Regions from separate parts of the Pseudomonas caspiana genome, predicted to be linked through region 1. Evidence: riboswitches for the same ligand, from Rfam matches in the RefSeq annotation. Region 1 holds a riboswitch; each other region holds the start of a gene.
What was found. A riboswitch is a leader RNA that binds a small molecule or an ion and turns the genes downstream of it on or off. The one in region 1 is predicted to bind cobalamin.
Positions count from the first base shown of each region.

Region 1 (9,643 bases):
TGACAATCCGGTCCCATGGGCCGGCTTGCGCCACCGCTGTACGCATCTGCGCCCAGCCGTTTTCGGTCAAGGCGTCGTCCAGGCTGCCACGCATGCCGCCGCCCAGTTCGGTCTCACCGTGACGCAACATTTCAAGATGCAGGATCATGCGGGACGATCTGCCACCGCGGCTTCAGCGAAAGTCGCCATACCGTTGTGCAACTGACAGGCCAGACGCACCAGCGGCACCGCCAATGCTGCGCCGCTGCCCTCACCGAGACGCAAGCCCAGATCCAGCAGAGGATCGGCCTGCAAGGTCTCCAGCAGATGACGATGGCCCGGCTCAGCGCCGCGGTGACCGAACAACAGCCAGTCACGGCACGCAGGGTTCAGACGCACGGCGACCAGTGCCGCGACGCTGCAAATGAAACCGTCGACCAAGACTGCAATACCTTCTTGAGCACAGGCCAGATACGCACCGACCAGCGCCGCAATTTCAAAGCCGCCCAGGCAGAACAGACTTTGCAGGGGATCGCCAGCCTGCTCGGCGTGCAGCTTCAACGCGCGCTCGATAACGTCTGTCTTGTGGCTGATGCCCGCCGCATTCAAACCGGTACCCGGCCCAACCAGCAACTGCGCCGCGCACTCAAGCAGCGAACAGGCCACGGCACTGGCGGCAGCGGTGTTGCCGATGCCCATCTCGCCACCGATAAACAGTTCAGTGCCAACCGCTTTGGCCCGCAGTACGCTGTCGCGCCCGGCCTGCAATGCCAGCAGGCCTTGCTCTTGAGTCATGGCCGGGGCTTTGGCGAAGTTCGCGGTACCGGCACCGATGCGCAGATGGCGTACTCCCGGCAAATCCAATGGGCTGACAGTGCCCAGGTCCACCACGTCCAGTTGCGCCGACAGCTGCTGAGCCAAAACGCTGATAGCCGCCCCGCCGGTCACGAAGTTGTGCAACATCTGCCCGGTCACTTCCTGCGGGTAAGCTGAAACGCCTTCCGCTACGACACCGTGGTCGCCCGCAAAAATGGCGATCCACACCGCGTCGACTTTGGGTTTCACTCGACCTTGCAGACCGGCCAATTGCACCGCAACGCGCTCCAGTTGCCCAAGGGAACCGGCGGGTTTGGTCAATTGTTGCTGCCGCGCCAGGGCTTCTTCCCGGACCGGAACGTTGATCGCTTGCGCGGGCTCAAGCCACCACGAGTTACTCATAATGCAGATCCTTTCAATGTCAGAGGCAAACCGGCGACGGTCAGCACCACACGCTGGCAAAGCTCGGCCAGAGCCTGGTGCAACAGGCCCGCCTCATCGACATAACGACGGGTCAGCTCACCGAGGGGCACCACGCCCAGCCCGGTTTCGTTGCTGACAAAAATGATTTCGCCCGGCAGTTGCGCCACGCAGTCGAGCAGCGCCTGGCGCTCTTGCACAAGACGCTCAGTGTTTTCAAGCATCAGCAAATTGGTCAGCCACAGGGTCAGGCAGTCCACCAGCAAGCAGCGTTCGACGCTGGCGTTGTCCCGCAGAACCCGCGCCAGCTCGATAGGTTCTTCGATCAGTCCCCAGGTGTCAGGCCGACGCTCGCGGTGCATGGCGACACGTTGATTCAGCTCGCCATCTACAGGCTGACTGGTGGCGATGTAAATCACTTCCAGCCCTGAGCCAGCGGCGAGGCTTTCAGCAAGCTTGCTCTTGCCGGAGCGTGCGCCACCGAGGATTAGTTGCTGCATGTGAGCGCCTTTCTATCAAATTGAAATATGTTCCCCTGCAGGCGCTCACGAGCAGCGCGAGGCAGCGATGGCAGTTTGTCTGATGCCCTGCTATCGCGGCCTCGCGCTGCTCGTGCGCTCCTACAGGTCAAGTGCTTTGGCATTTACCCCACACAACTCACGCAGCAACTTGCCATTCAGATGGTTCTCCACCAGATCCGCCAGCCGCTCGATGTCCCGCTCGCGCAACGCGTGGTAATCCACTTGCTGCACGTCCTGCAAACCGGCCCAGCGCAGTAAGGCACTGCAGGCCTCCGGGGTTTCGAACAGGCCGTGCAGATAGGTGCCAAAGATCTGCCCGTCGGCGCTTTGTGCTCCGTCGCAGCGGTCGTCGTCCAATAGCACAGCCGGGTTTTCCAGCGCTGCGCCCGTGGTCACGCCAGCATGGATTTCATAGCCGCTGACCTGCACGCCTTCCAGAAGCAGACGCCCTTTCACGTTGCGCAACTGCTTCTCTTCTTCGAGCACCGTGCTCATCGCCAATAAACCAAGACCGGCGCTGGAACCGGGCGCGCCCTCCAGGCCCAGCGGATCATGCAACTGCTCACCGAGCATCTGTAAACCGCCACAGATCCCCAGTAGCTTGCCGCCATAACGCAGGTGCCGGGCGATGGCGCTATCCCAGCCATTGGCGCGCAGATAAGCCATGTCGCTGCGCACACTTTTCGAGCCGGGCAGGATGATCAGGTCAGCCGAAGGAATGGCCTGTCCCGGCCCGATAAATTGCAGATTGACCTGCGGATGCAGGCGCAGCGGATCGAAATCGGTGTGGTTACTGATGCGCGGCAGAATCGGCACCACCACGTTGAGCACTTGCTCGACTTTGTCGGTCTGGCGCTGATCGAGACCGTCTTCGGCCTCCAGATGCAGGTCCATCACGTAAGGCAGCACGCCGACCACCGGTTTGCCGGTCCGCGCTTCAAGCCAGTCGAGGCCCGGTTGCAGCAAGGCGATATCGCCACGAAAACGGTTGATGATGAAGCCTTTGACCCGCGCCTGCTCACTGGGAGAAAGCAATTCCAGCGTGCCGACCAAATGAGCGAACACACCGCCACGGTTGATATCGGCAATTAGCAGCACGGGGCAATCCACCGCTTCGGCGAAGCCCATGTTGGCGATGTCGTTGGCGCGCAGATTGATCTCGGCAGGCGAGCCAGCCCCTTCAACCATGATCACCGGATAGGTCTGCCCCAGCCGCTCGTGGGATTCCAAAACCGCCTTCATGGCGATCTCTTTGTAGCCGTGATAAGCCACCGCATTCATGGTGGTCACCGCACGGCCATGAATAATCACCTGCGCGCCGGTATCGCTGTTGGGCTTGAGCAAGACCGGATTCATGTCGGTATGCGGCTGCAGTCCGCAAGCCTGGGCCTGCACCGCCTGGGCACGGCCGATTTCGCCACCGTCCGCCGTCACCGCGCTGTTGAGCGCCATGTTCTGCGGTTTGAACGGCACCACGGCAACGCCCTGACGCGTCAGCCAGCGACACAGCGCCGTTACCAGCGTACTTTTGCCCGCGTCGGACGTGGTGCCCTGCACCATCAACGTAGTCATGGCTGCTCCTGGCTGGGCAGGCTTTGGTTGAACTCGATCAGCGCCTTCTCCAGACGCTGCCAGTGGGCTTCAGTGTCCGGCAGACCGAAGCGCAGACTGCCATCGAGCGGGTTATCGCTGACGAACAAGCGCAACAGAATGCCGCGCCGGGCGCAGAACTCATGCAGCACCTCCGCATGCGGGGTGATGACCCGTTGAAACAGCGCGCTGCCACCGCTTGGCTGAAGCCCGTGGCGCGTAAGGACCTGTACAAGCCGCTCACTGGCCTGATCAGTGCGGCTACGTTGCGCGAGGTGCCCCTGAACATCCTTAAGGCAGGCTTCGCCGATAATTCGCGTGGGACCGCTGACGCTCCAGGGGCCGATTTCCTGAGCCAGGGATTTGAGCAAACCCGGCTCAGCCAGTACAAATCCCAACCTCACACCGGCAAGCCCGAAGAACTTGCCAAACGAGCGCAGCACGATCAGACCGGCCAAGCCGGTGTGGGCCGCAAGGCTCAAGTCCGGCGTGTTGTCCATAAAGGCTTCATCGACCACCAGCCAGCCACCCCGCTCTGCCAGCCGTGCTTGCCACTTCAACAAGCGTTCCGGGGTGAGCATCAAGCCGGTTGGATTGTTCGGGTTAACCACTACCAGTACGTCGAGGCTGTCGAGGAAGTAATCCACTTCATGCTCAAGCACTTCGCGCACTAAAAAGCCCGCGCTGCGCCAGGCATGAGCGTGCTCGGCATAGCAAGGCGACAACACGCCGACCTTACCGGCACTGCGCAAACGCGGCAGGGCCTGAATCGCTGCCTGGGAACCGGCGACCGGTAACGCTCGCGCTGCGCCGTAATAAACACAGGCGGCTTGCTCCAGACCGTCATCGGCTTCAGGCAAACGATGCCAGGCGGCTGCCGGGATCGCTGGAATCGGGAACGCCCACGGTGCAATGCCCGTGGACAGGTCCAGCCAGTCAGCTTCATCGATGCCGTATTGCCTGGCTGCCCTGCGCAGGCGACCGCCATGTTCAAGCATAAAATTCGGCTCCAATGCACAACACTAACAACCATAACCACACACCGCGCTGCACCAATTGCCAGCCGCGATCAATGGAATTAGCGTCAGCGGGCACACCTTCACCCAACTGCGGACGCTGATGCAGTTCGCCGTGATAAATCGCGGCACCGCCCAGTTCGACACCCAGAGCACCCGCGCCAGCGGCCATCACCGGCCCGGCGTTTGGGCTGTCCCAGGTCGGGCCTTGAGTGCGCCAGCAGCGCAGAGCCAGACGGGTTTTGCCTAGCAACGCGTAGGTCAGCGCCACCAGCCTTGCAGGAATGTAGTTGAGCACGTCGTCAATCTTTGCCGCCGCCCAGCCAAAACGCTCGAAACGCTCATTGCGATAACCCCACATGGCGTCCAGCGTATTGCTCAATCGGTACAAGACCACGCCCGGCGCCCCGGCAACCGCAAACCAGAACAACGCAGCAAACACCGCATCACTGCCGTTCTCCAGTACCGACTCAGTGGCGGCGCGGGCGACTTCGGTGGCGTCCAGTTCCGAGGTCTGGCGACTGACCAGATAGCCGACCCGACGGCGCGCCTCTTCAAGGTCGTCCGAGCGTAACGCCTGAGCCACCGGCTCAACGTGCTCGCCCAGACTGCGTAAACCCAGTGCGCAATACAGCGCAAGGATTTCCACCAGCCAGCCAATGTAAGGCAGCCAACTCAACGCAGTCGCCAACAGGGTCAACGGGATAACCGCGATAAACCACGCCGTGACGCCATGGCTACGCCAGCCGCGACCGCCCGAATTGAAACGCTTCTCTATCCGGTCAGCGTAACGACCAAAGGCGACCAATGGATGAGCACGCTTCGGCTCGCCCAGCAACGCATCCAGCGCCACCCCGGCAACACTCAACAGCGCCACACTCATTGATCCGCTCCCCATTGGTTTTCAAACAGCATTTCGTTCAGCGGGCGCTCTTTGCCCCAGCCTTCCATGACCAGCATCGGCACCGGATAAAACTCGGTCACCGGCCCCAGACACAGAATCGCCAAAGGTTTCGCACCCTCGGGCATGCCCAGCAAGTCAGCCAAAGCTTGTGGTTCAAACAGAGAAACCCAGCCCATACCCAGCCCTTCGGCACGCGCTGCCAGCCACATGTTCTGAATGGCGCAGGACAACGACGCCAGGTCCATTTCCGGCAGTGTGCGACGGCCGAAAATGTGTTTTTCGCGATCATCCATCAGCGCGGCAACGAGGACTTCTGCGCAATCGTTGATGCCTTCGACTTTAAGCTTCATGAAGTCATCGGCGCGTTCGCCCAAGGCCTCGGCGGTACGAATCCGCTCCGCCTCAACCTGCGCCTGAATGTTCGTACGCAACGTCCGGTCGGTGATGCGAATAAACCGCCAGGGCTGCATCAAGCCCACGCTGGGTGCCTGATGCGCCGCTTCGAGCAGACGTGTCAGCAACTCGGGCGCGACGCTGCCACCGCTGAAATGCCGCATGTCCCGTCGCTCGGCAATGGCGCGATAGACCGCAGCACGTTCTTCGGCGCTGTACGCGTGATCACTCATGGTTTGAAAAGCGCCGCAACCGCCTGGGGATTGGAAGGGAAATAGAAATGCACATAGGACGCCGTCATGCGCCCGTCGCGATAGACCGCCTCCGCGCCGCGCCCACCATTGGGGCTTAAACCACGGGCGATGGGCTGCAACTCGGTGCTGGTCAGCGAATGGTGATAAGTGTGGCCGCGTAGCTCGCCTTCGGGCAATGCGACGTTTTGTAGCGCCAGGGCTGCCAGACGTTTCTGCATCACGGCCTCGCCCTTCAGCAAGCCAACCAGCTCAACCCGCAGCCCGTCGACATCGGTCAAGGCATCAAGCAGATACAACATGCCGCCGCATTCAGCCAGCAACGGTTTGCCTGCCTGGTGGTGTTCGCGGATGGCGGCCAGCATTGACGTGTTCTGGCTCAACGCGACGTGATGCAACTCTGGGTAACCACCCGGCAAATAGAGACTGTCCGCTTCAGGTAAAACGCTGTCGCGGATCGGCGAGAAGAACACCAGCTCTGCGCCCATCGCCCGCAGCAAATCCAGACTCGCGCCATAGGTGAAGGCGAAGGCTTCGTCATGAGCGATGGCGATGCGTACACCTTCAAGCAGTGGTTCGGCCGGAATAATGTCCGGGGCGGCGAAGGTCACGGCGGGCGGCAAGGCCACTTCGCAGGTGCTGGCCAAGGCATTTGCGGCTGCGTCGAGGCGCAGGTCCAGGTCATTCAGTTCGCTGGCCTGTACCAATCCGAGATGACGGCTTGGCAGTTCGATTCCGGTTTCACGAGACAGCGCGCCATACCAGCGCAGACCTTCGGTCAGGCTGCCTTCAAGCAATTGCGCATGCCGCACGGTGCCGACGCGGTTGGCCAGTACACCAGCGAACGGCAGGTCCGGCTGGTAGCGCGCCAACCCCAGGGCCAACGCACCAAATGTCTGGGCCATGGCTGTGCCATCGATCACGCCCAATACGGGCACACCAAAATGACGAGCCAGGTCAGCGCTGGACGGCGTGCCGTCGAACAGGCCCATCACGCCTTCGATCAGAATCAGATCGGCCTCGCCCGCAGCCTGCCACAACAGGCGACGGCTTTCATCAGCGCCCACCATCCACAGGTCGAGCTGATAGACCGGCGCACCGCTGGCCCGCTCAAGAATCATGGGGTCGAGAAAGTCCGGCCCACACTTGAACACCCGAACCTTGCGGCCCTGATTGCGATGCAGGCGAGCCAGTGCAGCGGTGACGGTGGTTTTGCCCTGGCCCGAAGCGGGCGCGGCGATTAGAACTGCCGGACAGTGGCGCGGCTCGCTCATGAAAGTATGCTCACAGCTCTATGCCTTTCTGGGCGCGAATGCCTGCCTGGAAGGCGTGCTTGACCACAGTAATTTCGGAAACCGTGTCAGCCATGTCGATCATTTCCGGCTTGGCGCCGCGACCAGTGACGATCACGTGCTGCATCGGCGGACGCGCCTGCAAGTCACTGAGCACTCGCTCGATATCCAGATAACCGTGCTTGAGGGCGATGTTCAGTTCGTCCAGCACCACCAGACCAATGGCCGGATCACGAAGCATTTCCAGGGACACTTCCCAGGCGGCTTCGGCTGCGGCGATATCGCGCTGGCGGTCCTGGGTTTCCCAGGTGTAGCCCTCGCCCATCACGTGGTAACGAACCTGCTCGGGGAAACGCCGAAAGAAGAATTCTTCGCCGGTGCTGTTACTGCCCTTGATGAATTGCACGACGCCACATTGCATACCGTGGCCCATCGCACGGGCGAGCATGCCGAAGGCGGAGCTGCTTTTGCCTTTGCCGTTGCCGGTCAACACCAACAGCAAACCGCATTCGTTAGGGGCGCTGGCAATACGCTCATCCATGACGGCTTTCTTGCGCAGCATGCGCGCCAGATGGCGTTCGTCACGTTCAGGGGATTCGTTCATCTCAGCTCTCCGCTTGAGGGCACGCGAAAGCAGACGGAAGGCAAAGCAAAGACTGACAGCACGACCACAGGTCATGCGCAGAGCATCGCCCGCCGTGATGCTGTTGAATGGATCAGGCCGGTCTCCGGGCTCATGAGCGGGCGAACCCGGCTGCGCGCCTTCCCATGCCGGAGCACAGTGGCAGATTGCGCAGTTTTCACTCATTTACCGTTGCGGGGGCAGCGCCGGAATAGCTCGAAAAAAAGCGAACGCACCGGCTTCCCTGTTTCACTCAATCAGTCCGCAGACGTTGAGCACCTGAAACAAGCGCGCAGGTTAGAGCGTTGACCCGGGAGCGTCAATCAACACAGGGGTTGAACCTCAACAGAGTGAGGGCCTCTACCCCTTAATGCACCACTGCCCGTAACGGAGATCCACCATGTTCACGCTCAAACCGCACTACGCCGTCTTGCTCGTGCTTGCCGCTGGCCTCGCGGGCTGTGGCGAGTCCTCGACCTTGCAAGTCACCGACGGCACAGGCCCGGCTCCGAAGCTACCAGAGCCCAACAAGACCCTGATCCCGACCGTCAACATCGCACCGGCCGTCGGTTGGCCGCAGGGTGGCAAGCCTGTCGCGGCAGCGGGCACCCAGGTCGCCGCCTTCGCTGAAAACCTTGATCACCCGCGCTGGCTGTACGTGCTGCCCAACGGCGATGTATTGGTCGCCGAAACCAATTCGCCGCCCAAGCCCGATGACGATCAAGGCGTTCGTGGCTGGGTCATGAAAAAAGTCATGGGCCGCGCCGGGGCCGGCGTGCCTAGCCCCAACCGTATTACCCTCCTGCGAGACAAGGATCACGACGGCGTCGCAGAAACCCGCACGGCATTTCTGGAAAACCTCAACTCACCGTTCGGCATGACATTGGTCGGCAATACGCTCTATGTCGCCGACACCGACCGCCTGATCAGCTTTCCTTATAAGGATGGCGAAACGTCGATCAGCGCGCAGCCGACCAAGGTTGTCGATTTGCCAGGCGGTACGCTGAATCACCACTGGACCAAAAACGTCATCGCCAGCAAAGACGGCAGCAAGCTGTACGTCACCGTTGGCTCGAACAGTAACGTCGCAGAAAACGGCATGAAAGCCGAAGAAGGTCGGGCGGCAATCTGGGAAGTCGACCCGGTGAGCAAAACCCATCGCATCTTCGCCTCAGGCCTGCGCAACCCAAATGGCATGGACTGGGAACCAACCACCGGCAAGTTGTGGACGGCAGTCAACGAACGTGACGAAATCGGCAGCGACCTGGTACCTGATTACGTGACCTCGGTTCAGGACGGCGCTTTCTACGGCTGGCCGTACAGCTATTACGGGCAGCATGTGGACGAGCGCGTGAAACCACAAAATCCGGACCTTGTTGCCAAGGCAATCGCGCCTGACTTCGCAGTGGGCCCGCACACGGCTTCACTCGGCCTGGTGTTCGCCGACGGCAAAACCTTACCCGCGCCATTCAACGAAGGGATGTTCATTGGCCAGCACGGTTCCTGGAACCGCAAACCGCACAGCGGCTACAAGGTGCTGTTCGTGCCGTTCAAAGATGGCAAACCAGCGGGCACGCCGATTGACCTGTTGAGCGGTTTTCTCAATGCCGATGAAAAAGCCCAAGGTCGTCCGGTCGGAGTGGTGAATGACCATCAGGGTGGTTTGCTGGTAGCCGATGATGTGGGTAACAAAATCTGGCGGGTGACGGGAGCGAAGACGCAGCAGGCTGGAGTGAAGCCTTGAAGGGCCTGCCTCCGGATTTGAGTTGAACCAATCGCGGGCAAGCCCGGCTCCCACATGAATCGCATTTCCCTGTGGGAGCCGGGCTTGGTCTGGGC
Region 1 covers NZ_CP167995.1:1,295,649-1,305,291, reverse strand. The annotation lists gene cobC (alpha-ribazole phosphatase family protein) at 1-148, opposite strand, end outside; gene cobT (nicotinate-nucleotide--dimethylbenzimidazole phosphoribosyltransferase) at 145-1,197, opposite strand; gene cobU (bifunctional adenosylcobinamide kinase/adenosylcobinamide-phosphate guanylyltransferase) at 1,194-1,715, opposite strand; gene ABRP31_RS05905 (cobyric acid synthase) at 1,836-3,308, opposite strand; gene cobD (threonine-phosphate decarboxylase CobD) at 3,305-4,324, opposite strand; gene cbiB (adenosylcobinamide-phosphate synthase CbiB) at 4,317-5,225, opposite strand; gene bluB (5,6-dimethylbenzimidazole synthase) at 5,222-5,872, opposite strand; gene ABRP31_RS05885 (cobyrinate a,c-diamide synthase) at 5,869-7,164, opposite strand; gene cobO (cob(I)yrinic acid a,c-diamide adenosyltransferase) at 7,175-7,786, opposite strand; cobalamin riboswitch at 7,884-8,102, opposite strand; gene ABRP31_RS05875 (sorbosone dehydrogenase family protein) at 8,205-9,548, shown strand.

Region 2 (9,643 bases), 2.7 Mb from region 1:
AGGCTTTCTGCGATAAGGCTGGACGCGGTTGACCTGATATCTGCGCTGCCCTGATCGCGGGCAAGCCCAGCTCCCACAGAAATCGAGCGCACGCAGGCTTTCTACTCTTTTACACCCTCACAATAACGAGACTTCAATCATGCAAACCGCTATCAATCTCTGGCCGCTATTGGGCGTGCTGGTCATCATCATTGGCTTTGTGCTGCGCTTCAATCCGATGCTGGTTGTCGCCCTGGCGGCTATCGCTACCGGTTTTGCCGCCAGCATGTCGCTGGAAACCATTCTGGCAACCATCGGTACCGGCTTTATCAAGACTCGTACTTTGCCGCTGATCATTCTGCTGCCATTGGCGGTGATTGGTCTGCTGGAGCGTCATGGCTTGCGTCTGCATTCGCAGAACTTCATCGCGCGCTTCAAGAGCGCCACGGTTGGGCGGCTGTTGATTGGCTATCTGTTCATTCGTGAAACCGCTGCGGCGGTCGGCTTGACCAGCCTTGGCGGGCACCCGCAAATGGTTCGTCCGTTGCTGGCCCCGATGGCTGAAGGCGCCGCAGAGGTACGATTCGGCAAGCTGCCTGAGCCGTTGCGGACCAAGCTGCTGGCGCTGTGCGCGGCGACCGACAACGTCGGTTTGTTTTTCGGTGAGGATATCTTTGTGGCCTTCGGTGCCATCGCCCTCATGCACACGTTCCTGCTCGGTTCCGGGGTCGATGTGGAACCCATCCATATCGCGTTGTGGGGCATTCCCACGGCGATTTGTGCGTTCATCATTCACTCGATCCACTTGAGCCGTTTTGATCGTCGTCTGAATCGTGAGTTGCAACCTGTGGCGCAGTCCACCCCGGCTGCTACGGCCCAGGAGAGCGTGTAATGATCATTTCCATTCAATACCTGTATTGGCTGGCCGGGATCATCCTGGCGGTGACCTCGGTACTGACCCTGACCGATCGCACCAACCCCAAGCGCTGGAGCACGGGGCTGTTCTGGGGGCTGTTCGCCATCGCATTTCTGGTGGGTGAGCGCCTGCCGCCGGTGCTGGTCGGTATCGGCGTGCTGGTCATGGCGGCTATCGCCGGTTTTGGCGGTGTGGGTTTCGGCAAGCACGGCGAATTGCCGGACAAGGAGCGTCGTGCCAGTGCCGGGCGTCTGGGCAGCAAGCTGTTTATTCCCGCGCTGGCGATTCCGCTGGTGACGGTGATTGGCGCGCTATTCCTCAAAAATATCAAGATTGGCGGCGTGCCTCTGCTTGATCCGGCCAACAGCACCTTCGTGTCCCTCGGGCTGGGCTGCCTGATCGCTCTGGCACTGGCGTGCTGGCTGACGCGTGACACGCCGGTGCAGGCCATGCGCGAATCCCGACGGCTGACCGAGGCTCTGGGTTGGGCGCTGGTGCTGCCGCAAATGCTGGCCATGCTGGGGCTGCTGTTCAACGACGCGGGCGTCGGCAAGGCGGTGGCGCATCTGGCAACCAACTACATCAACCTCGACTTCAAGCTGGTCGCCGTCTCGGTTTACGTATTGGGCATGGCCTTGTTCACCGTCGTCATGGGCAACGGTTTCGCGGCGTTCCCGGTGATGACCGGTGGCATCGGTGTTCCGGTGTTGATCGGCATGTACGGCGGTAACCCGGCTGTCATCGCCGCCATCGGCATGTTTTCTGGTTATTGCGGGACGTTGATGACGCCCATGGCGGCAAACTTCAATATCGTTCCGGCAGCATTGCTTGAGCTGCCGGACAAGTACGCGGTGATCAAAGCACAGATTCCAACGGCCTTGCCGTTGCTGGTGGTCAATATCCTGTTGCTGTACTTCTTGATGTGATCAGAGCATTGAGGTAATTCGAGATTGGCTTGCAGGAGCTGCCGAAGGCTGCGATAGCGTCCCGTCAGGGTAATGCTTCGCAGCCTTCGGCAGCTCCCACAGGATTTGGGTCAGCTCAGAAAGCTGCATTGTGTTTGCGGGCTGCATTAGGATGGTTGTCTATTCGGTGACCGAGCGCTGTAAATGCCTGCTGTAGACATTGTTTCTGTACAACCTGAAGACGTTCCCTTTGTAATCGATTTCGTTCTGCGTGCCCGGGCGGACATCTTCCCGATGCTTGACCCTACCGTGATGCCCGCGGACCTTGCGCAGTTTGCCAGGGTGTACAGCGAGGAGGGCGGCGGCCGTTTTCTGATCGCTCGTCGCGACGGGGAAATCGTTGCCGCGATCGGCTACTTACCTTACGACGGACGATTTGCTCAGCTGGACTACGGGCAAAGCAAGGTCGTGGAAATCGTGCGTCTGTTCGTCCTTCCCGAATTTCGTCGGTCGGGGTTGGCGAGCCAGATTTATCTGGCTCTTGAGGCGTGTGCCCGGGAGCAGGGCATCGACGTGCTTTACCTGCATACCCATCCGTTTTTACCGGGAGCGATTGGCTTCTGGGAGCGGCAGGGTTTCCGGATTGTCGACGTTGAAAGCGATCCCGTGTGGCAGACCACGCATATGGAGCGCAGGGTTCAGTAAGACACGGATGATCTGTGTGCTCAGGACCTGAAACGCAAAATCCGTGTCCCGTCGTACGGGTCCGTCAGGTAGTGCGCTTCGACGCCGAACGTCTCGCGTAACAGTTCGCAGGTCAGCACATCGGACGGTTCACCAATGGCAATCAACGCGCCTTTATCCATCACTGCCAGCCGGTCGCAAGCCAGTGCTTGATTAAGATCGTGCAAGGCGATCAGGGTGGTTACCGACAACGATCTCACCAGCCCCAGAATACTTAGCTGATGCTGAATATCCAGGTGGTTGGTGGGCTCATCGAGCAACAGGATCTGCGGGCGCTGAGCCAGCGCACGGGCGATGTGCACGCGCTGGCGTTCGCCCCCCGACAAACTGTGCCAGGCGCGTTTGGGTTTATCTGCCATGTCCACGTCGGACAATGCTTGCTGAACGATCCTGTCGTCTGCGGCTGACCAAGGCTCCAAGGCGGAAAGCCACGGTGTGCGTCCCAGCTCTACGGCATCCAGGACGGTGATTGCATCAGAAGTTTCAGCCTGCTGCTCGACGACCGCAATCATCTGCGCGACATCACGGCGTTTCATGTCGGCGAGGGCAGCCCCATTCAGGTGAATCTCGCCACTGGCCGGAGTTCGAATGCCTGAAAGCAGCTTCAGCAGGCTGGACTTGCCCGAACCGTTGGGGCCGATCAGACCCAGGGTTTCACCGCGTCGTAGCTGCAGCGCGACATCCCGGACAATGGGTACGCCTTTGATCGACCAGTTCAGGCCAGAGCACGACAACACATTGCGGTCGATATCGGTCGCCGGCTGTTTCAGAGTGCTCATCGACCCCCCTTGGCTTTGATCAGGATCACGGCGAATACCGGTGCGCCGATCAGTGCGGTAATTACCCCCACTGGCAAGACCTGGCCCTTGATCGCGGTGCGAGACAGTACGTCAGCGGCAATCAGGAATACGGCTCCGGCCAATGCGCTGACGGGAATCAACCGACCGTGACGCACGCCGACCAGCAAGCGCGCCGCGTGGGGTACAACCAGACCGACAAAACCGATAGAGCCCACCAGCGAGACCATCACTGCCGTGACCAGCGCCACGGTGGCGATCAATACCACCTGAACCCGGCGCACCGGAATACCCAGGGCAGCGGCAGAATCACTGCCAAACATAAACGCATCCAGCGAGCGCCGATGCCACAGGCACACCGCCAGACCGATCACAACCACCGGCACCGCCAGCGTGACTGATTGCCAGCGCACGCCGCTGAGGTTGCCGAGCAGCCAGAACATAATGCCGCGCGCTTGTTCGGAATTTGCCGACTTGGTAATCAGAAAGGAGGTCAGGGCGTTGAACAGTTGTGAACCGGCGATGCCCGCGAGAATGATCTGCCCGCTGCCACTGACTGCGCCGGTACTGCGAGCGAGCAGAGCGACCAACACGAAAGCGGCCATGGCCCCGGCAAAGGCTCCGGCTGACAACGAGATGGCACCCGCGCCAACGCCGATGATCGCCACCAGCACGGCACCGGTCGAAGCTCCGGCGGAAATGCCCAGCAGGTAAGGATCGGCCAGCGGGTTGCGCAACAGCGATTGCAGGACCACGCCTGAAATGGCCAGACCCGCACCGCAGGCAGCCGCGACCAGTGCGCGAGTCAGGCGGTAATTCCAGACGATGCCTTCATCAATAGGGTCCAGTATGAAACCGGCGCCCCAGAGCTTGTTGGCCAGCACCTGAAACACCAGTGACAGGCTTATGGGCGTTTCACCAATCGCAATGCCCGCGACAATCGCCACCAGCAACACGGCCAGCACCCAGGCCCCGTGCAGGCAAATCTTGCGTAACAAGCGACCGGCGAACTGCGCTGTCATGGGTGCAGGTCGAACTTGTCGATGGCGCCAGCCAGTTCGTCAATGCCATCGAAGGTGCGAATCGTCGCCTCCATGGCCTGAGCATCAAGGATCACGATGCGGTTGTGTTTCACTGCATCCATGTTTTTGGTCACCGGGTCGGTCTTGAGGAATTCCAGTTTTTTCTGGAAGTCATCGGCCGGGAAGCGGCGACGGTCCATCCGTGCGAGTACCAGAATCGTCGGGTTGGCCTTGGCGATGGTTTCCCAGCCCACGGTAGGCCACTCTTCATCGGACTCTACGATATTGCGGATGCCCAGGGTGTCCATCATGAACGCCGGGATGCCTTTGCGTCCGGCTACATAAGGGTCGACATTGAGGTCTGCGCTGGAAAACCAGAACACTGCCGAAGCGTCCTTCAAGTGTTTGTCTTTGACGCTGGCCTGAGCCTTGGCAAGGCGTGCTTGCAGGTCTGCGTTCAACTCATTGCCACGGGCCTGGACGTCGAAGATCTGCGCCAGTTGATCGACGGTTTTGTACAGGCTGTCGATGGAGAAGGGCCGCAGGCGCGTGCCGTCTGCCCCCACCAGATTGTCTTTGCCTTCGCAGTCAGATGGCATGAGGTAGGTGGGGATTTTCATTTCGCTGAACTGCTGCCGGGTGCCGACCACGCCTTGCGGGCCAACCATCCATTCGAATTGCACCGCCACCAGTTCAGGGCGCTTGTTGATCACCGCTTCGAAGCTCGGATCGTTATCGGCCAGACGCGGGATTTTGTCGTTGAGGTCCTTGAACTGCGGCAGCACGTTGTTGAACCACAGTGAAGTCCCGACCACTTTGTCGGCCAGCCCAAGGGAATAGAGGATTTCAGTCGCTGACTGGCCAATGGTCACGGCTTTGCCGGGGGCCTTGGCGAAGGTAAGCGGTACCCCGCAGTTATCGAGGGTCAGCGGGTACTTTGTTGCAAGGGCAGGGGCCGGACTGGCAGCCAGCGTCAGTGCGCAGAAACCCAGGCCAGCGAGCAATACAGCAAAACGAGGCAAAGACATGAAAAACGATCTCCATTCGAACGGTTATCCGTACGATGGTGTTCTGGCTGGATACACATCACGACTGCTGCTGGCGAAGGCTCGGCAGGGTCAATCAATCACGGCTGCGCCGCCGTGCTGACGGATGTACTCCCCGGACACCCCGCCGGTGGGTCAATTGCCAGAAAGCACGTGACCGCTTCACGGGGTTGCGCCCGCAGCGATGGTGTAGCTTCCTGATGTCGGCAGGTCTCCTGACTGACGCATCATCGCCATGCTCGGGCCTTCCCGGTTTTATCCAGTGGCATCTATGGAGCAGGGCTCAGCGCCTACAGTTGCGGGGGCAGTTCCGGTTGACGACCCTTGGGCCATCACGGATTCCCTATTAATCCCGTTTGGAAACCGACGGGCGGCATGGTAATGGATAAGCTCAAAAGAGTGGTGATTTTTCCTGTTTTGGCCAGCACCCTTCATTTTTTTATCGTGCGTTTCGCTCGCTCGGCGCATGATGCAAGCCGTAACTGGACGGGTGTTAACCGCTCCCGGTGGTGAACCTTCTCGACCGATGGCCGGTCGATAGTGCATCCAACCAGGCTTACACTGGTCCGCTTCACCTTTTGGAGACATTTTCCTGTGATATCGACTCAACGAGTGGCCTGGCTGAAAGCCTGGGGTGCCCACGGTTTTACCGCCACCGGCGTGGTCATTGCATTCCTGGCGACCATTGCCCTGTTCGATGACCAGGCCAAGGCGTGCCTGCTGTGGCTGGGCCTGGCGCTGGCGGTGGATGGCGTTGATGGATCGCTGGCGCGCAAATTCAACGTGCAGTCGGTATTGCCGGGCTTTGACGGTTCGGTTCTGGATCTGGTGATTGATTACCTGACCTATGTATTTATTCCGGCGTTGTTCATTTATAGCTACATCCCGCTGCCGCCTTATACGTTGTTGCTGAGCACGGCGATCATTCTGGTTTCGTCGCTGTTTTGTTTCTGCAATCTGGAAATGAAGAGCAAGGACAATTATTTCCAGGGCTTCCCCGCAGCCTGGAACGTGGTGGCACTGTGTCTGTACATCATTCAGCCGTCGCCTTGGGTGACGTTCCTGACGATTATTGGCCTGGCATTGCTGACGTTGACCCGGATGAAGTTTCTCCATCCGTTCCGGGTACGACGTTTCATGCCGCTCAATATTGTGGTGACGACCATCTGGTTGATCAGCAGCGCGTTGCTGATCATTAACCATCCGCATAACGGTCCAGTAGTCATGGGCGTGTGGTTCACCATGTCGGCGTACTTTATCGGTATCTGCCTGTGGCGTACTTCGCTGGAGTATTGGGGTAAGTGGCGGGCTTGAGTACTGCTTGAAGGATCTGTAGGTGCTCGTGCGCTCCTACAGGTCCAATGTTTGCCGCACGACAGCGATTGCATTTCTGACAATTTCCCTCCCAGCAATACCGACTATCAAGAGCAGTGATTTCTGCGTAAACGGCCCCGGGCGTAACCTTTGTTCATTCCCGAAATGAACCCGATCCGGAGGCTCTCATGAACCGCATTTACGCTTTTGCCCTGTTGTTGACCGTTGCTGTTGTCTCCGGTTGCTCCACCCATCACGCCGTTGAGCTGCGCCCTTACACTGCTCAGGAAACTCACCAGTTGGCGATGGAAGATCTGAATCGCCGTGGGCTGTCTTTTGATGAGTATCAAATCGCCAAGGCCAAACTGCTGGCTGAGCCGCAGATGCAAGCGGTTCGCGAATTCGACAGCCGTGGCGAGATCAGCGCTGATAACGCTGAGGTCGGCCAGGATCGTCAGGGTTAATCCGCTAGATACAGTTCTGAATAAAACGGTATCTACCCGGAACTGTGCCGGCTGAATCTTCACCTGACTGTTCGTGTGTTTTTGGTTGTCGGTTCGATAGAGTGAAGGCCTGCCCTTTGAAGTCTGGACCGCTCCATGTCGCTTTCCCTCGATCTACTGCTTGCCTTTGCCCTGTTTGCATTCGTCACGTCGGTGACGCCCGGACCCAACAATATGATGCTGCTGGCCTCGGGTGTGAACTTCGGGTTCAACCGGACGGTGCCGCACATGTTGGGTATTTGTTGCGGGTTTTTCAGTCTGGTGCTGGCAGTGGGACTGGGCTTGGGTGCCGCCTTTCAGGCGTATCCGCTGCTGTACACCGTCCTGCGCTATGTCGGCGCGGCCTATTTGCTGTATCTGGCGTGGAAAATCGCCACGTCTGGTCCGGCGTCTGACGCCACGGGCCAGGAGGGCAAGCCGCAGACATTTATCCAGGCCGCACTGTTTCAGTGGGTCAACCCCAAGGCTTGGGTAATGGCCGTCGGTGCGATCAGCACTTACACGCCGCTGCAGGGGTACTTCACCAATGTGGTGATCATCTCGGCGGTGTTTGCGCTGATCAACCTGCCAACGGTCAGTATCTGGACGGCTTTCGGTAGTCTGCTGCGCAACGCACTGCGCGATCCGTTCTGGCTGCGGGTGTTTAACTGGGGGATGGCGGTGCTGTTGGTGGTTTCGCTGTATCCGATGTTGAAGGGGTGATGGCCTGAAGTCTTACGCTAATCAATTGTGGGGGCCGAGCTTGCTCGCGATACAGGCGCTGCAATTTCGGCGTTGAACCGCAGCGCTCTTATCGCGAGCAAGCTCGGCTCCCACAGGTTTACCCGTTCACAACGCCAATCGCAAATGCCCTCCGGCCTGTTTCTGCCGCGCTTGAACGCGATGCTGCAGACCCAGGTAGAAATGCTCCAGGCCTTCCTGCAAACGCTCCTGAAGAATGTCGTCCAGATCGCCGCCTTGTTCGTTATCGGCGTAGCTGATCTGGCTGTCGATCGCGAAAATTCCGTGCAGGACTTCCTGGCATTTAAGCGCCGATAACACCGGCTTAAGCGCGTAATCCACCGCCAACATATGTGCGATGCTGCCACCGGTGGCCAATGGCAAAACCACCTTGCCGTGCAGAGACCGCTCAGGAAGCAGGTCCAGCAGGGTTTTCAGTGCACCTGAAAAAGAGGCCTTGTACACCGGCGTACCAATCAGCAACCCGTCGGCCTGTTTGACGGCTTCGATGAAGTCCAGCACTTGCGGGCTGTCGAAGTGGGCGAAGATCAGATCTTCAGCGTTGAAATCGCGGATTCGCAGGGTAGTGACGTCTACACCTTTGGCGCGCAGCCAACGGCCCGCGTGTTCCAGTACCACGCCTGAGCGGGATTTAAGGGCGGGGCTACCTGACAGTGAAACTACTAACATGCTGAATTCCTTGAAAAAGCGTAGGCAAGTCAAAGCAGCATGCATGCCAGCGCGGATTAATTATTCAAGTTATTGAAATTAAAAATAAATATCTGTGAATCCCGGTCCTGACAACATCGCGGGATGCTCAATGCCACCCTCAACTGTTGATTCGCTGTTGCTGTGGCAACACTTGCTGCCAAATCGCAGGCAAAAAAATCCCCGCAATCGGCAGATGCGGGGACGTTTTTGTGACGGATGTCAGTTTCTGAAAGCAGCGCCTGTCTGGATGACGTTGGCTGAGCCGAGCAGTTGGCTGACGAAGCGGCTCCAGCGGGTGATGTCCGCCGGGCCGACAAATATGACGTCCTGGGCCTGGAGTTCAAACTCCTTGGCCAGCAGGTAGGCAGTCGGTTTTTTTGCCAGGAGGTGATAGACCGTTGAACGGGCGTTGGCCTGGTTTTCGGCACCGCGGATCACATACACCGCGTCACCGTCAGCGCTGTCCGGGCTCAGGCCGCCGGAGTTACCCAAGGCTTCGAGCAGTGTCACGCTGGTGGTCCCGAAGGAGATGACCTGCGGCCGCTGGACTTCGCCCAGCACGTAGATCTTGTTCTTGGAGTTACTGTTCAAGTGCAGATAGTCGCCATTTTTCAGGAAGACCTTACTCAGTTGCGAATCCTTGCGGTTCAGCGAGTCGACATCGATCACATAGTCCTTGCCATCGCGGCGCAGGGTCAGCCCTGCGAGGTTGGCGTCAGTCAGATCGAGGCCTGCGGTGCTGATTGCCTGCACCAGACTCAATGGAATATTGGTGATCGGCTGCGGACCGGGACTTTTGAACGAACCCGAAAGCAGGATGCGCTGGCTGTTGTAGCGCAGTACTTTGACGTCAACCTTGACCTCAGTGTATTGCGGCGACAAGCCCATGCGCAGTTGTTCGCGGATTTGCCCAACGGTCTTGCCACCGGCCTGGATTCTGCCCACATAAGGGAAATAGAGCGTGCCGTCGCTCAATACTTCCCTGC
Region 2 covers NZ_CP167995.1:3,993,720-4,003,362, reverse strand. The annotation lists gene ABRP31_RS18315 (DUF969 domain-containing protein) at 140-871, shown strand; gene ABRP31_RS18310 (DUF979 domain-containing protein) at 871-1,821, shown strand; gene ABRP31_RS18305 (GNAT family N-acetyltransferase) at 2,005-2,505, shown strand; gene ABRP31_RS18300 (ABC transporter ATP-binding protein) at 2,526-3,323, opposite strand; gene ABRP31_RS18295 (iron chelate uptake ABC transporter family permease subunit) at 3,320-4,363, opposite strand; gene ABRP31_RS18290 (ABC transporter substrate-binding protein) at 4,360-5,391, opposite strand; cobalamin riboswitch at 5,597-5,792, opposite strand; gene pcsA (phosphatidylcholine synthase) at 6,004-6,723, shown strand; gene ABRP31_RS18280 (hypothetical protein) at 6,912-7,187, shown strand; gene ABRP31_RS18275 (LysE family translocator) at 7,323-7,928, shown strand; gene ssuE (NADPH-dependent FMN reductase) at 8,055-8,636, opposite strand; gene ABRP31_RS18265 (polysaccharide biosynthesis/export family protein) at 8,877-9,643, opposite strand, start outside.
Region 2: linked by a shared signal. The riboswitch ahead of ABRP31_RS18290 (ABC transporter substrate-binding protein) and the one ahead of cobO (cob(I)yrinic acid a,c-diamide adenosyltransferase) in region 1 are both predicted to bind cobalamin.

Region 3 (9,643 bases), 2.0 Mb from region 1:
CTCGACTGCGCGCCACGGCCATCGCCTCGGGGAATACGCAACAACGCCAGCAAAGTATCGATGCGCAGGCGGCCGGTGGGTGACTCACCGAAGATATGCAGACCGTCGCGAATCTGGGATTCCTTCAGATCACACAGATAGGTGTCCAGCCGTGGCAGCCAGATCGCGGCGTCTTCATCCTGTAACGAATTACCCAGCGCCAATTCCCGATCAATATGGGTTTCGCGGACCAGCTTGAGGATGTCGCGTTGCAGTTCCAGAGCACGACGAGGATCAAGCAACTGTGCTTCGTAATACTCGTCCGCGAGCAGCTCAAGATTGCGCAACGGCCCGTAGGTTTCGGCTCGGGTCAGCGGCGGCATCAGGTGATCGATAATCACCGCCTGCGTGCGGCGTTTTGCCTGAGCGCCCTCGCCCGGATCGTTGACGATGAACGGGTAAATGTTTGGCATCGCGCCGAGAATCGCATCCGGCCAGCAGGTTTCCGACAGCCCGACGCCCTTGCCCGGCAGCCATTCAAGATTGCCGTGCTTGCCCACATGCACCACCGCATGTGCGCCGTAGGCTTTACGTAACCAGAAATAGAACGCCAGATAACCATGGGGCGGGACCAGATCAGGGTCGTGATAGACCGCACTGGCGTCCACCTGATAACCCCGCGCGGGCTGAATACCAACAAAGGTCAGGCCAAATCTGATCCCGGCAATCATCATCCGCCCACTGCGGAACATCGGGTCTTTATCCGGCGCGCCCCAGCGGGCAATCACCGCTTCACGGTTGGCCAGAGGCAATTGCTCAAACGCTGCGGTGTACTCATCGAGCGCCATGCTTTGGTGACAGGGACGCAGATCAATGCTGTCCAGATCATTGGTAACGCCGCCGAGCAGTTGGTGAATCAAATCAGTGCCGGTTTCCGGTAACCCGGCAACCGGATAGCCCTCGCCCTGCATGGCACGCAGGATATTAAGTGCGGCCGCTGGCGTATCGAGGCCGACACCATTGCCGATTCGCCCGTCGCGGGTGGGGTAATTGGCCAGAATCAGTGCAACGCGCTTGTCGGCGTTCGGCAAACGCCCAAGCAATACCCAGCGACGCGCCAGCTCAGCAACAAAGTCCATGCGCTCCGGCTGCGGGCGATAGCAGACCACATCCGACTGACTACGCTCGCTGCGCCAGGCCAGATCCTTGAAGCTGATCGGCCGACTGATAATCCGCCCGTCCAGCTCTGGCAAAGCAATGTGCATGGCCAGATCGCGAGCACCCAGGCCTTGCTCGCTTGCGCGCCAGCCGGGTTCGTTATCCTGGGCACAAATCGCCTGAATCACTGGCACATTGCGCCTGAATGGTCGCAGGTGCGGGGTTTCCGGGCTGGACTGAGCAAAACCTGTGGTATTCAGGATCAGCTCAGCGCCCACATCGTCCAGCCAATCCTCGACCACCGTCATGCAACCCGCCTCTTTGAGGCTGGCCACGGCGATAGGCAACGGGTTCAAGCCTTGCGCCTGCAAACGAGCGCAGAACACGTCGATGAACGCGGTATTGGCGGCCTGCAAGTGCGAGCGGTAGAACAGCAGCGCGACGACGGGCTGATCCGCCACCCAGTCAGCGAACCATATTTCAGGATCGGTGCTGACGCCTTGGGGATGATAAACCGCAGTACGCGGCAAGGCTTTTGGCTCGGACCACGGATAATCCCGATCCAGCATACGAGTAGCAAGACAACGGTAGAAATCCAATGCGTTGTGCATGCCACCCTGACGCAGAAATTGCCATAGCCGGTGGCAATCCTCGGCGGGCGCAGTGCTGCGTTCAGTCAGTTCGGGATCATGACGATCACAGCCCGGCACCATGATCACTTGCACGCCCCGTGCTGCCAGTTCCATAAGACGCTCGACGCCGTAGCGCCAGTAGCCGATCCCGCCGTGCAGGGAAATCACAATCACTTTGGCGTGGCGCAGCACCTCATCGACATAGAGATCGACCGAAGCGTGGTTTTGAACCTGCATCGGGTTAGCCAGACGCAAGCTCGGGTAATCGTCCGGCAGTTGCTGAGCCGCTTCGGCGAGCAGTGCCAAGCTTGAATCACCGCTGCAGAGAATCACCAGCTCGGCGGGGGTTTGCCCCAAGTCGGCAATACTGTCGTCCGGTACAAAACCACCGGGCTGGGTTCTCAGCAGATGCATGAATCAACCCGCTAGCGCAGCGCGCAGCTGGGATTCAAGCGCAGCAGCGTCGAGTTTCTGGCCAATCAATACCAAATGAGTGGCGCGCTCTTCGTCAGCCCCCCAGGCGCGGTCGAAGTGCTTGTCGAAACGCGTACCCACGCCCTGAATCAGCAAGCGCATCGGCTTGCCCGGTATGGCGGCGAAACCCTTGACCCGCAGAATGCCGTGCTGCACGACCAGTTGGGTCAGTGCATCGAGCAACAGACTGTCGTCAGCTTCGGGCAGTTTGATTGAAATGGAATCGAACGCGTCGTGATCGTGATCATCGTGGTCATCGCCTTCGTGATGATCATGATGGGTCTTGCGTCCATCGATATGCTGCTCGGATTCAGCACCCAGGCCCAGCAAGACATTGATAGGCAGACGACCGCTGCTGGCTTCGATGACCTTGACCGCTGGCGGCAGCTCTTCGGAGACTTCGGCACGCACGGCGGCCAGACCGGCAGCGTCGATCATGTCGGACTTGTTGAGGATTACCAGATCAGCGCTGGCCAGTTGATCAGCAAACAACTCATGCAGTGGCGATTCATGATCCAGGTTCGGATCCAGCTTGCGCTGTGCGTCGACCTGATCAGGGAAAGCAGCAAACGTACCTGCGAGAACTGCGGGGCTGTCGACGACAGTGATGACCGCATCAACGGTGCAGGCATTACGAATTTCTGGCCACTGGAAGGCTTGTACCAGTGGTTTTGGCAGCGCCAGGCCGGAGGTTTCGATGAGGATGTGGTCCAGATCGCCACGCCGTGCCACCAGTTCACGCATGACCGGGAAGAACTCTTCCTGAACGGTGCAGCACAGGCAGCCGTTGGCCAGTTCGTAAACACGGCCAACCGCCTCTTCTTCGGTGCAACCGATGGTGCATTGCTTGAGGATTTCGCCGTCAATGCCCAGCTCGCCGAACTCATTGACGATCACGGCGATGCGCCGACCTTCCGCGTTATCCAGCATGTGGCGCAGCAAGGTGGTTTTGCCCGAACCGAGGAAGCCGGTAACGATAGTGACGGGAAGTTTGGCCAGTGTTTTCATCGGATGCCCTTTGGCAATACGGCGGGCAAGCAGGACGAAAACCCTGTGTGGCCACAAATGTGTAGCCACAGAGATACGATTCGCCACCGGATCACCCCGCCCGGTTGTAGTGAGAATTCGTCGGGCACAAGGCCCGAATCGAGGCAGGTCTCCTGGCTTGCGGCGCACCCGGAGCATCTCCGGGGCAGTCATTGCGCCTTCCCGCACAGACAGAGGCTGCGCAGTGGCTTTGCAGAGACTGTGCGATAAATCAGCACCGCTTACAGTTGCGGGGGCAGCCGCGGCATCGACCGCGTTCCCGTCTTAGCTCCATGCCATTGGATCAGCTGGAGAACCTCGAACCTGCAAGGCTACGCAGTGACTGCGGGCAGGTCAATCGACTGATTGACGTTCCATGCAGGCGCATGCTCTCCTACACGCCTTGTTACGGGTGCCCCTCACGGGGTGAAACGGGAAACCGGTGCGTTCAGGCCTTTGGTCTGTGCAAGTCCGGCGCTGCCCCCGCAACGGTAAGTGAGCGAAGAATCAGATCCACTGTGCCGATCACGGCATGGGAAGGCGATTCTTGCAGGTTGAACGCCATCGAGCGCTCGGCCCCTCACAAGCCCGGAGACCGGCCCGACATGAAACAAATAACGAACCCGCGGTGGGCGGGCGCAGTTGCACTCCCCTGACTTTCGTCAGCGGGATATTGCTGCGCATGCCTGCTTGCCGACATCCAGAGGGAAGCGCCATGTCGATCAGTACAGCCAGCCATTCCGCCAGCACTGCAACCACCCGAAGCCAACGCCTGACCGCCGCCATCAGCGCAGCGATTCTTGGTGCCTGCCTGGTGTACTTCGCGGGCTTCTCCCACATCGAAGCGGTACACAATGCCGCTCACGATACCCGGCACAGCGCCGCCTTTCCTTGCCATTGAGACCTGACGCCATGTTCAAGCGAATCGCTCAAACGGCCGGGTTTACTGGCCTGCTTGCCGCCCTGCTGTTGACCCTGCTGCAAAGTTTCTGGATTACGCCGTTGATCCTGCAGGCTGAAACCTATGAAAACGCACCTGCCGAACAGGTCCATCATCACGCTCACGACGAGGCCGCACCGGCGGGTCACGTGCATGACGACGAAGCCTGGTCGCCGGAAGACGGCTGGCAGCGCATCGTCTCGACCACGGGTGGCAATCTGGTGGTCGCGGTCGGCTTCGCACTGATGCTGGCGGCGCTGTACACCTTGCGAGCGCCGGGCAAAACCTCCCAAGGCCTGTTCTGGGGGCTGGCCGGTTTTGCCGTGTTTACCCTGGCGCCAACGCTGGGCCTGCCACCTGAGCTGCCGGGCACCGCTGCTGCGGACCTCAATCAGCGACAAATCTGGTGGATCGGCACGGCAGCCTCGACGGCTGTTGCTCTCGCGCTGATCGTCTTTGCCCAGAACTGGCTGTTGAAAGCCTTGGGCGTGGCGATTCTGGTAGTGCCTCACCTCATTGGCGCTCCGCAGCCTGAAACCCATGAAAGCCTGGCACCAGAAGCGCTGGAGTCGCAATTCGTGATGGCTTCGCTGCTGACCAACGCGGTGTTCTGGATCGCCATGGGGCTGATCAGCACGTGGCTGTTCCGTCGCAACAATCCTGATCTCGACCCAGCCTGATCTTGAGCAAATTTGACATAAGCTGGCTCGCAGCAAACATTGGATCTGTAGGAGCTCACGAGCACCGCGAGGCAGCGATGGCGTCCCGCCGGATACACCCTCGTCGCTGCCTCGCAGCGCTCGTGAGCTCCTACAGAAAAACATTTCAATTCAGTGAGTTATATGTTGTTTGATAACAAGCGGCCGATCCTGGTGGCAGGCTTGGGTTGCCAACGTGGTTGCTCCGCAGCGGCGCTGCTGGAGCTTATTGAGCGCAGCCTTGAAAGTCATGATCTGCGCCGTGAAGACATCAGCGCCCTCGCCTCTATCGACCTGAAAAGCCAGGAGCCAGGCCTGCTGGAATTAGCGACTGAGCTTGATTTGCCGTTGAGTTTCTTCAGCCCGGAACAATTGACCGCCTACGAGTCGCAGCTCAGTCATCGCTCAGAGATCGCCTTTGAACACACCGGTTGCTATGGCATCGCAGAAAGCGCCGCGCTGGCTTCGGCAAGCCAGTCAGGCGCTGCCGAGCTGCTGATAACTCGCAAGAAATCCTTGCACGCCACTTTTGCTTTGGCCATTGCTCGGCCAATTAGCTGATAATCGCTATTTTTGTCCCTTCACATCTGGAGTCTTCATGACGGTCTTTTTCATCGGCGCAGGCCCCGGCGATCCTGAGCTGATCACAGTCAAAGGCCAGCGGCTGATCCGCAGTTGCCCGGTGATCATCTATGCAGGCTCGCTAGTGCCTGCCGCCGTTCTGGAAGGTCACCAGGCGGTTCAGGTGAGCAACAGTGCCGAGTTGCACCTGGAACAGATCATCGCCTTGATGAAATCCGCTCATGAACAAGGTCAGGATGTGGCCCGTGTGCACTCCGGAGACCCAAGCCTGTATGGCGCGATTGGCGAGCAAATTCGCCACTTGCGTGAATTGAATATTCCGTTCGAGATCATCCCGGGCGTTACGGCGACTGCAGCCTGTGCTGCGTTGCTGGAGACTGAACTGACCCTGCCGGATATTTCTCAGACGGTCGTTCTGACCCGTTACGCGGACAAGACGTCGATGCCCGAAGGCGAAGCGCTGGCCGATCTTGCCCGTCACAAGGCAACCATGGCGATTCATCTTGGGGTCAATAACCTATCAAAGATCGTCGCCGAACTGACACCCCACTACGGAGCAGATTGCCCGATCGCCGTGGTGCATCGCGCCAGTTGGCCGGATCAGGATTGGGTCGTCGGCACTCTGGCGGATATCGAAGCCAGGGTTGAAGAGAAAGGTTTTCGCCGCACGGCGCTGATTCTGGTGGGGCGTGTGCTGTCCAGCGATGCATTCAGCGAGTCATCGCTGTACCGCGCCGGGCATGCGCATTTGTTCAGGAAGTATGAGGGCACGCGTTAAGCACAATTTACTGTGGGAGCCGGGCTCGCCCGCGATGAGGGTGACGCGATCTAAAAGTTAACCAACCTCATCGCGGGCAAGCCCAGCTCCCACAAAGGATTAGCATTGCAACTTATAACCGCGGCATGCTCAGGTATCCCGATCACACAAAAAACCCCGAACACGTCGGGGCTTTTGATACTGCGCAGCAAACAGCTTAGTAGTAAGCGTTTTCTTTCTGCGTGTGGTCAGTCACGTCACGCACGCCGTGCAGTTCTGGAATGCGCTCAAGCAAGGTGCGCTCGATGCCTTCCTTCAGCGTCACGTCAGCCTGACCGCAACCCTGACAACCGCCGCCAAATTGCAGAACAGCGATGTGCTGTTCCTGCTCTTCAACCACGTCAATCAACGTGACCTGACCGCCGTGGCTGGCCAGCCCTGGGTTGATCTCGGTTTGCAGGTAATAGTTGATGCGCTCGTTGATCGGGCTATCAGCATTGACCATTGGCACTTTAGCGTTGGGTGCCTTGATCGTCAGCTGGCCGCCCATGCGGTCGGTGGCGTAATCAACAACGGCATCATCCAGAAAGTTTTCGCTGAAGCCGTCAATCCAGGCCGTGAAGCTCTTCAGGCCAATGGCCTTGTCTTCCGGTTTTTCTTCGCCCGGCTTGCAGTAGGCAATGCAGGTTTCAGCGTACTGGGTGCCAGGTTGGGTAATAAACACGCGGATGCCGATGCCCGGGGTGTTCTGCTTTTCCAGCAGATCGGCCAGGTAATCGTGGGCAGCATCGGTAATTGTAATAGCGGTCATGAAAATTCCTCGCAGACGTGCGGGCAGTTTACGCCAATCCCCAGCTTCGTACAAAGTCCTAGTGTTTTTGTCAGGAAAGCGCTTGAGAAGCATTTCTGGCGCGTCTTTCGTCCAGCCAGCCCTTCATGCGCCGGTACAGGCCCTTCTCCAGCCATTCATAACTGATCCATGCACCCAGCGCGATGACCGGTACGCAGATAGCGAAAACCAGATAGGGATTGAGGTCGTAGTGTTGCGAGGCGAGCCAGCCGCCGTACAGCACCAGAACATGGAGCAGATAGACCGAGTAGGAACAGTCACCCAGCACCTTGAGAATCTTGTTACCCCTGAATACCGGTTCCATGGCGATGCACGACAGCACAATCAATGCACTTGGCAGGCCCCAGTTAAGCAACCGCTGCTGATCAGCACCCAAGTGATAAATGACCACCAGTCCTGTGGCGATACCCAGCAACGGTAGCCAGAACCCTTCTTTGATCCAGCCCTTGCGATAAATGATGCCGATGCCAATGCCCAGCAAGAACTCATAAATGATGTCGTTGCCGTAGAAACGGCTGATCAGACCGGAACGCGCCAGCACCTCACACACCGCAAACAGCGCTGCAGCCACAATCAAGGGTCGATGACGCTGCTTGAACAGGAAAACCGTGGAGAACAATAGATAGAAGAACATCTCGTAATTAAGCGTCCAGCCTACGTTCAGCGTGGGGTACAGGCCGTAACCACCGGGATTCTCGGCCGGAATGAAAAACAGCGACAGCATGAACGTCTGCCAGTTGATCACCTGGTGTGGCAGCAGCGGCGCTGCAAACACCAGTAGCAAGCCCATGGCTGCAGTGTAGAACCAGTACGCAGGAACAATCCGGATAATGCGATTGAGCATAAAGCGGCTGGCAGGCATTTCACTGTTCTGAGTAGAAAGGAAGATCACCAGGCCACTGATGACGAAAAAGATATCAACCCCCACTGCCCCCTTCGTCACGAAGAAGTCGCCAACCGGGCCGCTGGCGTGGAAATTGAAAAAAATCTGCATGAAGTGATGACACACAACGACCCACGCGGCGAGTGCCCGCAGGGCTTGAACCGAAATCAACATCACAAACCTCATTGCCTCTTTAAACAACAATCCAGGGCTGCAAAAAACATCAGCATGCACAAGGACACTCACGGGGTCGGACCGTGATAGTTCCTAAAAGGTCATGAAAAAATGAGATTTCCGGTCAGCGGTAGATGGCTGCGGGCCATGTGGAGCGTGGGTCAGACAGGGAAAAAGAGGCGCGCTTATCGTCGGAATGCCGCCCAAACCAGGCCTCGCTCCTACATGAGAAATGCGATCTCATTTAGGAGCGAGGCTTGCCCAATAAGGACGGCGCAAATCTAGAGATTTTCGTACCGATTCATATCCATCACCCCCGCCTCGACAGGATCGGTTTCCTGAATATAGCGAGTCAGGTCATGAAAGTACGACCAGAACTGCGGACTGCTACGGCGTACGCCCCAACGTTCAACAATCTTCTCAAACTCCTGCTGATGCCGGGCTTGCTGCATGAGCTGAACAAACTCAGGCACCTGACTGGCAGGCACGTTGAACATGAAATTGGGGTAGCTCGCCAACATCCCCGGATAAATCGTCAACGTGTCCAGGCCTGGCTGGTAACGATAAGACTCACCCAGCAAGAACGCGACGTTGGTATGGGACCGGTTGCGCAGCATGCTGTACATCGTTCGTTTGCCAGTGCCATCTTCAATACGCAGCATCGTTGCTTCAGGCAAAAAATCAATAACCTTCAACCCTGCCGCCGGGCGTCCAGTGAGATGGCTCAGCGACTGCTCGACCTGAGCGAAAGTGTCACTGATACCCGCCCGCGAACAGTAAGCGCCTGAACAGCGATTGATTGGGTCCGGCGCAGCATTCAACGTACCTGCACGCTCTACCAGCTTCAGGGCGAAATCGCGTTTCGGATCCTTCTCGTCCAGTTTCATGCCGCTTGGCGTGTCATTGTCGATGCTCTGATAGTCCAGCCACATCTTCACTTTGCCGCCGTTGCGATACCAGTCACTCAAGATATCGTCACGTTTGTTGGCCGGCATCAGACGCAAGAAGTTAACCTCGGCGCCATTGCGGATCAGGTCGAAATAAAGCCGCGTCTGAACCTGATGCGACACGTTGCCGTAAACATCGAAGTTCACCGCCAACTGATAATACGTGCGCTCCAGCAGCGGGAAATCGAACAGCCATAATGTCTGCGGTACTTCACCGATCAGGCCTTTATTGACCGACGCACTGTCAAAGTGGCGGAAGACGGTCAACAAGGCGTTATCGTTGCCAGCCCATAATGTCGCCCAGCCAGGGGGCGGCATGTCGGCGTAGCTGTCGCGGCGCAGGTCTTCATATTCGTTGCGCTTGTCTCTGTAGCTGTGCCACAAGCTCAGCACACTGCCTACATCGTCGTTTTGCCCCGGCATGGCCAGCAAGGGTGTCGCCAGACCGCGATACCGGGCATCGAAGATATAGCGGTCGTGGGCTGGCTCCTGGAACATCACCCAGAACTGATCGCGAATCACGTCAGTAGCGATCTGCCCGCG
Region 3 covers NZ_CP167995.1:3,273,141-3,282,783, forward strand. The annotation lists gene cobN (cobaltochelatase subunit CobN) at 1-2,183, opposite strand, end outside; gene cobW (cobalamin biosynthesis protein CobW) at 2,187-3,251, opposite strand; cobalamin riboswitch at 3,376-3,605, opposite strand; cobalamin riboswitch at 3,663-3,888, shown strand; gene ABRP31_RS15045 (CbtB-domain containing protein) at 3,985-4,170, shown strand; gene ABRP31_RS15050 (CbtA family protein) at 4,182-4,889, shown strand; gene ABRP31_RS15055 (cobalamin biosynthesis protein) at 5,052-5,468, shown strand; gene cobM (precorrin-4 C(11)-methyltransferase) at 5,506-6,267, shown strand; gene nfuA (Fe-S biogenesis protein NfuA) at 6,464-7,057, opposite strand; gene ABRP31_RS15070 (acyltransferase) at 7,128-8,153, opposite strand; gene ABRP31_RS15075 (fatty acid cis/trans isomerase) at 8,435-9,643, opposite strand, start outside.
Region 3: linked by a shared signal. The riboswitch ahead of ABRP31_RS15045 (CbtB-domain containing protein) and the one ahead of cobO (cob(I)yrinic acid a,c-diamide adenosyltransferase) in region 1 are both predicted to bind cobalamin.